DNA from 3 places in the Arthrobacter sp. ok909 genome. Region 2 is predicted to be linked to each of the others. Evidence: riboswitches for the same ligand, from Rfam matches in the RefSeq annotation. Region 2 holds a riboswitch; each other region holds the start of a gene.
The links. Region 2 has a riboswitch for cyclic di-AMP ahead of BLR03_RS07770 (NlpC/P60 family protein). Riboswitches for the same ligand answer to the same signal wherever they lie in the genome.
Positions count from the first base shown of each region.

Region 1: linked by a shared signal. The riboswitch ahead of BLR03_RS10150 (NlpC/P60 family protein) and the one ahead of BLR03_RS07770 (NlpC/P60 family protein) in region 2 are both predicted to bind cyclic di-AMP.
Region 3: linked by a shared signal. The riboswitch ahead of BLR03_RS24130 (aggregation-promoting factor C-terminal-like domain-containing protein) and the one ahead of BLR03_RS07770 (NlpC/P60 family protein) in region 2 are both predicted to bind cyclic di-AMP.

Region 1 covers NZ_FNJS01000010.1:46,572-49,835, reverse strand. Annotated here, with positions in the region: gene BLR03_RS10160 (response regulator transcription factor) at 1-228, shown strand, start outside; gene BLR03_RS10155 (sensor histidine kinase) at 221-1,228, shown strand; gene BLR03_RS10150 (NlpC/P60 family protein) at 1,347-2,027, opposite strand; cyclic di-AMP (ydaO/yuaA leader) riboswitch at 2,032-2,232, opposite strand; gene BLR03_RS10145 (hypothetical protein) at 2,406-2,660, shown strand; gene BLR03_RS10140 (hypothetical protein) at 2,696-3,133, shown strand; gene BLR03_RS10135 (cation:proton antiporter) at 3,130-3,264, shown strand, end outside.
Region 2 covers NZ_FNJS01000007.1:63,791-67,054, forward strand. Annotated here, with positions in the region: gene BLR03_RS07765 (M23 family metallopeptidase) at 1-596, shown strand, start outside; cyclic di-AMP (ydaO/yuaA leader) riboswitch at 720-903, shown strand; gene BLR03_RS07770 (NlpC/P60 family protein) at 1,199-1,957, shown strand; gene BLR03_RS07775 (HNH endonuclease) at 2,180-2,680, shown strand; gene BLR03_RS07780 (molybdenum cofactor guanylyltransferase) at 2,822-3,264, shown strand, end outside.
Region 3 covers NZ_FNJS01000033.1:30,968-34,231, reverse strand. Annotated here, with positions in the region: gene BLR03_RS19790 (sensor histidine kinase) at 1-973, shown strand, start outside; cyclic di-AMP (ydaO/yuaA leader) riboswitch at 1,153-1,310, shown strand; gene BLR03_RS24130 (aggregation-promoting factor C-terminal-like domain-containing protein) at 1,312-2,115, shown strand; gene BLR03_RS19780 (bifunctional glycosyltransferase family 2/GtrA family protein) at 2,272-3,264, shown strand, end outside.

The DNA of each region.
Region 1 (3,264 bases), on a different contig from region 2:
GGGCACACGGTGTCGCTGACCGCAAAGGAAGGACAGCTGCTGGCAGCCCTGGCCGCGGAACCCGACCGGGTCTTCACCCGGGACGAACTCCTGTCAGCGCACTTCCATGCCTCCGACCAGCCCGGGGTGATCGATACCTACGTCCACCACTTGCGCCGGAAGATCTCCAAGGCCGTCATCCGCACCGTACACGGCGTCGGCTACCAGATCGGCGATGCCCATGAGTAACGGCGGGGGCGCCGGCGAAACCCCGGACCACTCCACACTGCGCAAGGCCTCCCTCAAGGTCGCCTTGCGGATCAGCGCCGCCTGCGCGGTCATGGTCCTTGGACTCCTCGCCGCCACGGCCCTGTACCTCGTCAACCAGCTGGCCCATCCTGAAGTTCCGCGTTCGGCATCGGCCGGGACGGCCTACGCCTACCTGGATTCCCGGGACGTGCTCGAAGCCATGCTCATCGCCGGGGTCGCGGGAATCGTGCTGGCGGGCATCGTCGGATGGCTCAGCGCGCGCAGCGCCATCCGCCCCCTCGGCGACGCCCTGGCCCGGCAACGGCGCTTCGTCCAGGACGCCAGCCATGAACTGCGCACCCCCTTGACCATTCTGGACACCCGGATCCAGCTTGCCCAGCGCAACACCGAGCCCGGCTCCAAACAGGCCCAGGACCTGGCCCGGATCCGGGAGGACGCGGCAACGCTGACCGGGATCGTCAACGAACTGCTCCTGGCGGCCACCACCGACGCCCCTGACCGCTCGGCAGCGCCTGCCGACCTCGCCGGCACCGCCTCCGGCGTCGCCGAGGGCCTGCGGCTGGTCGCGGAGCAACGGGACGTGCGCCTGGACTTCTCCGCCGATGCCCGGCCGCTGGCCCGGATCGACGCCAACGCCTTGCGCCGCGCCGTCCTGGCCCTGGCGGACAACGCCCTCTCCCACACCCCGCCGGGCGGCCGTGTGACCATCACGACGGCGATCGAGCAAAACCGCGCGGTCATCACGGTGGCTGACACGGGGACCGGGATCACCGGCGTGGACCAGGCCCGGATCTTTGACCGCTTCGTGCGGACCGCCAGCACCGGAGGAACGCAGGGACAACGGAGCTTTGGCATCGGCTTGGCCCTGGTCCGGGAAATCGCAGTGGCTGCCGGAGGTGCCGTCGAGGTTGCCTCCACCGGCAGCGCCGGCACCGTCATGAAGATGACGCTTCCGCTCGCCGCCGTCGGGAATCCCTAGGAATCCGTGAGAATCCGGGCAAGGGAAAGACCGGCGATCGCTTGCCCCCAAGGGAAAATCGATCGCCGGTCTTTCCGGACTGGATGGCCCCGGGAGGGCTGTCTGGCCCCTACGGGGTTTAGGCGCGGACGAAGGTCACGCCGCCGGTCGCGGTGAGCCAGGACAGCGGGTGCACGATCGTCTGGTTGGCGCCGTTCATGCCGCCGCTGATCACCTGGCCGTTGCCGGCGTAGATGCCGACGTGGCCGGACTGGACCACCATGTCACCGGGCTGCGGGGCCGCCACAACGGTTCCGAGGCCAAGGAAGGCCCGGGGCCCGATGTCGCCGACGGGCTTACCGGCCGCGCCAAGGGCCTTTTCCACCATCGCGGTGCAGTCCTGGGTGATGCCCAGCTGGCTGTACGCGGCAGAAAGCATGATGGCGTTGCGGCCGCCTGCAGCCGGTGCCGCGGCCGGGGCGGGCGCCGCCGGAGCTGCCTGCACCTGCACGGACGGCGCAGCGGCCACCTTGGGTGCTGCCGCCGGCGCTGCTGCGGGAGCAGCGGCAACGGGCTTGGGCTGTTCGATGACCGGCGCTGCGACAGAGCTCACTGCGGGGCGGTCGAAGCTGATCTTGACGCTTGAATCGGCGCTGACGGGCGCGCTGAGAAGTCCCTTGACGTCTGCGGCGGAGGCCGGAGCAGAGTCCCGCTGCAGGGGTGCCGGGGCTGCGTTGGCGGCCATTCCGCTGGTAAGAACCAGGCCGGATGCGGCGGCGAGGACGGCGGCATGGCGCGCAAAAGTATTGATTGAAGACATGGATGTAGCCTCTCCCAGTGCCTGCGAGGTGAGCTGTCGGATTCGGATGGGAGTCACCCGGCCGCACTCCCGGGCCCGTCGTTGCGGGCACTGTGCGGCTTCACCCCAAGGCCTGCGTATCAGCAGGCCAAAAGTGGTTTCCCCGTCTCTGCCGGTCGTTGGTGCGAGTTACCCCCGGGCCGCGGCAGAGTTAGGCAATCGGCTGGGGAGCGCCCGTATCGGAGACAACAGGCACTTATCCACCGTAGCGCGAACCGCAGGCGAATGTCACATTCAGGTAACGGGCCACGGTGCGGTCCGGCAGTTGCCCATAGGGCGGCGCAGCTTTTCGACCATAAGATGATGCCATCAGCACCACCTTGGAAGCGGAGGCCCGAAATGAACAGCCACTGTGTCGCCATCTGCCAGTTGAGCAACCAGCCCCAGGAGGATTTCGACGTCAATACCGAACTGCTGATCCTGGACGGCCCGGACGTCCATGTGTCCACATGGGATGCGGAGCCACGGGACGGCGGCTTCGACGAACACGTCCTGAACGACCGGGTGGACGCCCTCGGGTTCATGGTTGTCAGCGACTGGGCCTTCCTGGACGGCAAGGCCTACGCGGTGGTGGAACGGCGGTCAGGAACGTAGGGGCGCTGCACCCTCCACGGGACTAGTCTCATTCCATGACAAAGGATTCGGACAAGGGCCATGACGGGAACCCGGTGCTCTGGCACGGGGAGCCCGAGGAACACGACTATCCGGCTGCCGGTCGTTATCTCTCGCTGCTCACCGACGATGCCAGGGCCGCCGCCATCGTGGAGTCGTTGCGCCTGGCGCCGGTAACCCATCACGTGGCCAAGGATATCCTGCGGGCCTCAGGCCTGCCGCTCCTGACCCGGGACAACCCCCATGTGGCCTCCGACCTGGCCAAGATTGCCGACGGCCGTCCGCTCTCCCCCGTCCTCCTGGTCCGCGGGGACCTCGACGCCGGAGTCGCGGCCCAGATTGCCGACGGCTATCACCGGGTCTGCGCTTCCTACCTCACGGACGAGAACACCGACATTCCGGTGAAGCTTGTTGCCCCGATTGGCCCGGGGCCGTCCCGCAGTCTCGAGCCATGACTTTCCTGACCCTGGCGCTGATCGCCGTCGTCGCCTTGGCTGGTCCCTTGCTCGCGCTGCCGGTGCACTGGCGGCTGCCGGTGGTACTGGGCGAACTGCTGGCCGGGATCGCGATCGGACGGACGGGCCTG
Region 2 (3,264 bases):
TCCCCGTTACCAGCCCGGTCATGGCCTCGAACGCGGACGGATCGGGCACGGTCTCGGCCGCAGCGCAGCCGGATGTCACGGCTGCCGCCGCCGCAAAGCTCGATTTCAGCCGGACGGCCGTCGCCACCAAAGGCGACCCGGACGGGAAGCTCAAGCAACTGCTGAGCGCCCAGTCCGTCGGCAGCATCACCCGCGCGGCTTCAGCCGGCACGCTGGGTCCGCCGCTGGACCAACTGATCACGGCATCGCCGTTCGGCTACCGTGTGAGCCCCATCACGGGCGGTCCGGGGGAGTTTCACCGCGGCCAGGATTTCGCCGCCCAGTGCGGCACGCCGGTCCACGCCGCCGCCAGCGGCACCGTGACCTTCAACGGATGGCACCCCTACGGCGGCGGCAACCGTGTGGTCATTGACCACGGCAACGGTCTGGAGACCACGTACAACCACCTGTCGTCGTCCTCGGTGAAGGTCGGCCAGAAGGTCTCCCGCGGCGATATCGTCGCGCTGAGCGGGACCACCGGCGCCTCCACGGGCTGCCACCTCCACTTTGAAGTGATGGTCAACGGCGACGTCGTTGACCCCCTCGGCTGGCTCTAATAAAGACGATGGACAACTCTCAAATTCCCGGGACACGCCGTGATCTGAATGTGACATTGGGTCCGGAGTCCTGTAGAGTTTGAAGCACGCCAACTTTTCCGAAGTTGGCGCTCTTGAGTGGATTGCCTAGCTCTGCCACCGCTCAAGGTCCGTTCGCATTACATCGTCTGGCAGGGGCGGGGGAACCAATTTTGGCCTTCGAAAGAAGGCCTAGGGGTTAAGTCGCAACGCTTCCCAGGAAGCAGCGCGGCCGGGTGACTCCCATCCGAATCCGACAGCTCACCTCGTAGGCATTGGGAGAGGCTACTTTCGTGTCTTCACGCCACAATGCTGCGCGTATGCGCACTGGCGCGGCTCTTTTGAGCCCGCTGACATCCACATCACGTGCCGCCCTTGCCGGCGCCCGGATGGGATCACGTTCCGCTGGCTCATTCTCCACCGAGTCCGGACAGCATGCAGTTCCCGCTTTTGGCGCGTCTTCGCAGTACACCCTTCGCTAAGTAACCCATTTCGGGGCGATCCGGCGTACCCCCAAGATGCCGGAGCGTCCTCAGCCCGCGCCCAAAAACGCGCGGTCCAAGGATCACGAAAGAGAGAACTTAATGACTACTCGTGCAACCGTTGCACGGCACCGCGCCGAGGTCACCAAGACCAACTCGCTGGCTGTTATTGCCAAGGCAGTCGGCGACAACGCCGGCGGCATGGGCCGTCAGGCCGCGGTCATCGCCGCAGCTTCCGGTCTGGTTCTGACCAGCGGAATCGCAGCCAACGCTGCTGAGACCAATGTTCAGCGCGAATCCACCTCCGCTTCCGCCCTGGAAGTCCAGTCGTCGGCTCCGGCCACGATTTCGGCTGCTTCCACCATTGCGATTTCCTACGAGAAGCCCGCCGTGACCACGTCGCCGGCTCCCGTCGTCGAGGCTCCCAAGCCCGTCGTGCAGGTCCAGACCGCCGCAGCCACCCAGGCCGGCGGCGCCCAGGCCGGCGTCAACGGCGGCGCAGCTGCCCTGGCCCCTGCCGGAATCGGAAGCGGCGCCGGTGCAACTATCGCTGCCGCCGCCTATGCACAGCTCGGCGTGGCGCAGGACTGCACCGCCCTTGCCACCAACGCCCTGGCCGCGGCCGGTATCCACTACCACGGCTGGCCGGCAGGTTACCTGTCCCTCGGCCGCACCGTGAGCGCCGCCGAAGCTCGTCCGGGCGACCTCGCCTACTACCAGAACGGTGGCGTGGGCATGCCCCACATCGCTGTCTACGTCGGCAACGGCATGGCAGTCCACGGCGGCTGGAACGGCGGCACCACCGCTCTCTACAGCGTGAACGTCGGTTCCGGCCCGGTCTTCATCCGCGTCGGCGGCTAGGCGCAAGCCCCCCGCACTTTCAAAGACCCCCGCCTCTTGAGGCGGGGGTCTTTCGTGTTACCGGGGCATGAATTTTCCGCGCTGGGGGCCGCACCGCCGAAAAAACATTCGGTGATCTGGCAGTTGAGTGTTTACTCTTGTCTTGTCGATCCATAGCCCGACCATGCACAGGGCAGCCGGCCCTCGTGCCCCTGGCGGGTGCGGCCGTGAAGAGGTATGCGGATGCGCACTCTCGTTCTGAATGCTGGATATGAACCGCTGGCGGTCATCACCTTCCGCCGGGCGCTCGTCCTTGTCCTGACCGGAAAGGCAAGCGTGGTGGCTGAAGGGGACGACCCCGTTGTCGGCCCGCAGGACATACTGGGCCGCCCGTCCGTGATCCTCCTGAACCGCTACATCCGGCCGCGGTACAACACGATGACGGCGGTCAGCCGCCGCGGCGTGCTCCGCCGCGATGCCCACCACTGCGCGTACTGCGGCAAGGCAGCCCACACGATCGATCACGTCCAGCCCAAGTCCCGTGGCGGCGCCGATTCTTGGGAGAACCTCGTGGCCGCCTGCCTGCGCTGCAACAATGCCAAGGGCGACCACACGCCGGCAGAGATGGGCTGGAAACTCGGATTTGTACCAGGTCCCCCGAAGGGCACCATCTGGCAGATCAAGGAACTCGAGAAGCCTACCCCCGCGTGGGATCCGTTCCTGCTGCCGGAATCGGCCGCCTGACCTACCTCTTGACCTACCGCTTGAACCGCTGCCCCGGCTGCTGCCCTAACCGTGGCCGTGGCCGTGGCCATGGCCGCGACCCCGGGCCCCGCCCGTGGCGCCCGAGCCTCCGGGCAGCTCGCGCCGCGCTAGGCTGATCCGGTGGAGTTCGATGCCATCATTCTCGCCGGCGGAAGGTCGGCCCGCCTGGGCGGTGTGCCCAAGTCGCGGCTGACTTACGACGGCGCCACCCTGCTTGAGCGGTCGCTGCGCGCCGCGGGCGGTGCCCGCCGCGTCGTCGTCGTCGGTCCTGACCCCGGGGACCTGCCCGCCGGGACCCTGAACTGCCGGGAAGACCCGGCGTTCGCGGGGCCCGCCGCCGCGATCGCCGCGGGACTGAACGCGCTGGCCGCCGAGCACGCCGGCCGCTCCGACGCCGGCGCTCCCGCGCCGTTCACCCTTGTCCTGGCCTGTGACATGCCCCGCTCGGCCGCCGCGGTCCGCGCCCTGGCCGGGACGCTGGCGGAGATGCTGGCGGAGGCAGTGACTGAAACGGCGACCGAGAACCTGGCAGAGGCCGGGGACGCGGCGCCAGCCGCGGATCA
Region 3 (3,264 bases), on a different contig from region 2:
GCGTGTCCCGGCGTCGGCCGCCCACCCCGGCACAGAAGTGGGCAGCGTGGGCTACGCGCTGAACCAGATGCTGGACAACGTCTCCAACGCCCTCGAGGCGCGGCAGGAAAGCGAGATGAAGGTGCGGCAGTTCGTCGCGGATGCCTCGCACGAACTCCGCACTCCGCTCACGGCGATCCGCGGTTACACGGAGCTGATGCGGATGACCGAGCATTTCACGCCCGACGGCGAGAAATCCCTGGCCCGTGTCCAAAGCCAATCCGAGCGGATGACCACCCTGGTGGAGGACCTGCTGCTGCTGGCGCGACTGGACGAGGGGCAGCCGCTCAAGGTCGCCGACGTCGACCTCACCCAGCTGGCCGTCGAGACCGTGAGCGATGAGAAGGTCATGGCCCCGGACCGGATCTGGCAGCTGGAACTGCCGGATGAGCCGGTGGTGGTGCGCGGCGATGCGGCCCAGCTTCACCAGGTCCTCGCCAATCTCCTGTCCAATGCGCGCAAGCACACGGAACCGGGGACCAAAGTGGTAACCGGCGTCATGCGTTCGGCGGACGGCAGCGCCGTGGTTACCGTGACGGACAACGGCAGCGGCATCGCCCCCGAATTCGTCGGCCGGGTCTTCGCCCGCTTCGCGCGGGCTGACGCGTCGCGCACCAATCCTGCGGCCAGTTCCGAAGCCAGCCCTGCGGCAGCGACGGCGGGGGCCCGGTCCGGGTCCGCTGCCCGCGGCGCTTCCGGCTCTTCCACCGGTCCTCTTTCCGGCTCTGTCTCCGGCAGATCCGGGGGTGCGGCCGGCAGCAATGGCAGTGGACATGCCACGGCGCCCGCACAGACGTCCGAGGGCACCAGCGGGCTGGGCTTGTCCATTGTCCAGTCGATCGTGGAAGCCCACGGGGGGACCGTCGAGGTCACGTCCCGGCCGGGCCGGACGGAGTTCGCTGTACGCCTCCCGGCCGTGCCGCCGTCGGCGTAACCGGCGCCGGGGCTACAGGTCGGCTACAGGAACCCGCGGGGGAATCTCGCGCAATGCGACACGCCGCCCCTGTGACTCCCGTTACCCAAATGTGACTTAAGTTCAGTAGTCCTGTACCGTTTTTCGAGTGCGGCCTCCATTTGTGCCGCATATCCGGATGGACGCCAAACTCTGCCGCTTCCCGGATTCCGCTGGACCAGGCAGAGGCGGGGGACCCAGAGTTCCCGGGCATTCTGCACACATGCGCCCTTGGGGTGAAGCCGACACGTGATATTCCGTGCGGCCGGATGACCTCATCCGAACCCGACAGCTAACTCCGCAGGCGTTGAGAGGCCATCATGACTGAATTCCAGGTACAAACGCGCCCTGACGGCGTTTCACATTCCCGCGCCGGCAAGTCGCGCCACCGTGCCGCACCGGCCCCGCAGGCATCCGTCCTGTCGCGGCTGGCCACCGGGCTCGGCATCACCGGACGCCGCGCCGCAGTGGTCACCGCCGCCTGCGCAGTACTGGTGGCTGGCGGCGCCGCCGCCAGCCAGGCCGCCGAGCCGGGCAGCTACGGGGCGACTGTTGCGAGCTCCCAAACGGCCACCATGGCCGATCCCCTGGCCAAGCTGAACTTTGAGCGGGTCCGGGTCGCCGCGCCGGCAGCTGCAGCGCCCAGCGGCGCGGTACCTCAGATCTCGGAGGTCAAGGCCACCGAAGCACCGGCACCCGCCCCCGCCGCTGCTGCCCCGGCCGCACCGGCCCCGGCGGCAGCCCCCGCGCCCGCTCCAGCAGCGGCCCCCGTTCCCGCAGCGGCTCCCGCGCCGGCACCGGCGCCGGTCGCCATCGACGACCCCGCCGGGGCACAGGCCTACGCCGCGGCCCAGCTGGGCAGCTATGGCTGGGCGCCCGGCGAGATGCAGTGCCTACAGAAGCTCTGGACCAAGGAATCGGACTGGAAGACGACTGCCACGAACGCCAGCAGCGGCGCCTACGGTGTGGTCCAGTCCCTGCCCGCCTCGAAGATGGCGAGCGCCGGCGCGGACTACATGACCAACTACCGGACCCAAATCAACTGGGGCCTGAACTACGTCAAGTCGCGCTACGGCTCCCCCTGTGGTGCACTGAACTTCCACCTGTCCCACAACTGGTACTAAGCCGGCATCACCAGCCAGCAGCGCCCAGGAGGCCCCGGATCCATAGCGATCCGGGGCCTCCTGCGCGCGTGCCCCGGCTGCACCGGGCCGGACTTCCACAGCCCCCGCACAGCTTGACCCTAAAGCCCTCATATGGGCCGCCGGGAAAGTTGAGGCATGACGTTCACAGACCAGGCCTCAGGAACCCTGCCACACTCCACGGCGACGCCGGCCGGTCCGGCAGCACCCGCCGCACCTTCCGGGCTTGCCGTGGCCGACGCGCCCGCCCCGGCCCGGTTCGGCGGGCCGCTCACCGCCGCCGGCGGCCGGCGCTCAGCTATTGACACACGCACCAGCACGCCGCTGCTGGACGTCACCATCCCGGTCTTCAACGAGGAGCGGGACCTCGAAGCGTGCCTGCGCCGGCTCCACGCCTATCTTCTTGGCTCCTTCCCGCACTCCTTCCGGATCACGGTGGCGGACAACGCCAGCACCGACGGAACGCTCAAGACGGCGGAGCGCGTGGCCCGCGAGTTCCGCGAGGTGTACGTGGTCCATATGGCCGAAAAAGGCCGAGGAAATGCGCTGCGCAAGGTATGGCTTGCCTCACCGTCGCCGCTCCTGGCATACATGGACGTGGACCTTTCCACCGATCTGGCGGCGCTCGGCCCCCTCCTTGCCCCGCTCATTTCGGGGCACTCCGACCTCGCGATCGGGACCCGGCTGGCCCGCAACTCGCGCGTGGTCCGCGGGCCGAAGCGGGAATTCATCTCGCGCAGCTACAACTTCCTGCTGCAGTCCTTCATGGGCGCCCACTTCAGCGACGCCCAGTGCGGCTTCAAGGCAATCCGCGCGGACGTAGCCCGGCAACTGCTCCCGCACACTTTGGACAACGCCTGGTTCTTCGACACCGAACTGCTGGTCCTGGCCGAAAAGTGCGGCCTGCGCGTCCACGAGGTCCCGGTGGACTGGACCGACGACCCGGATACCAGCGTGGACATCGTCCAGACCGCCATCGCGGACCTGCGCGGCATGGCACGGCTGAGCCGGGACCTGGTCTCGGGCCGGATCCCGGTTCCCGAACTGCGCGCCGCCCTCGCCCGCGGACCGCTTCCTGCTTCCTCGCGGGCCCAGGAACAAAGCCCCGGCGGAAGCCTCTTTGGACAGCTC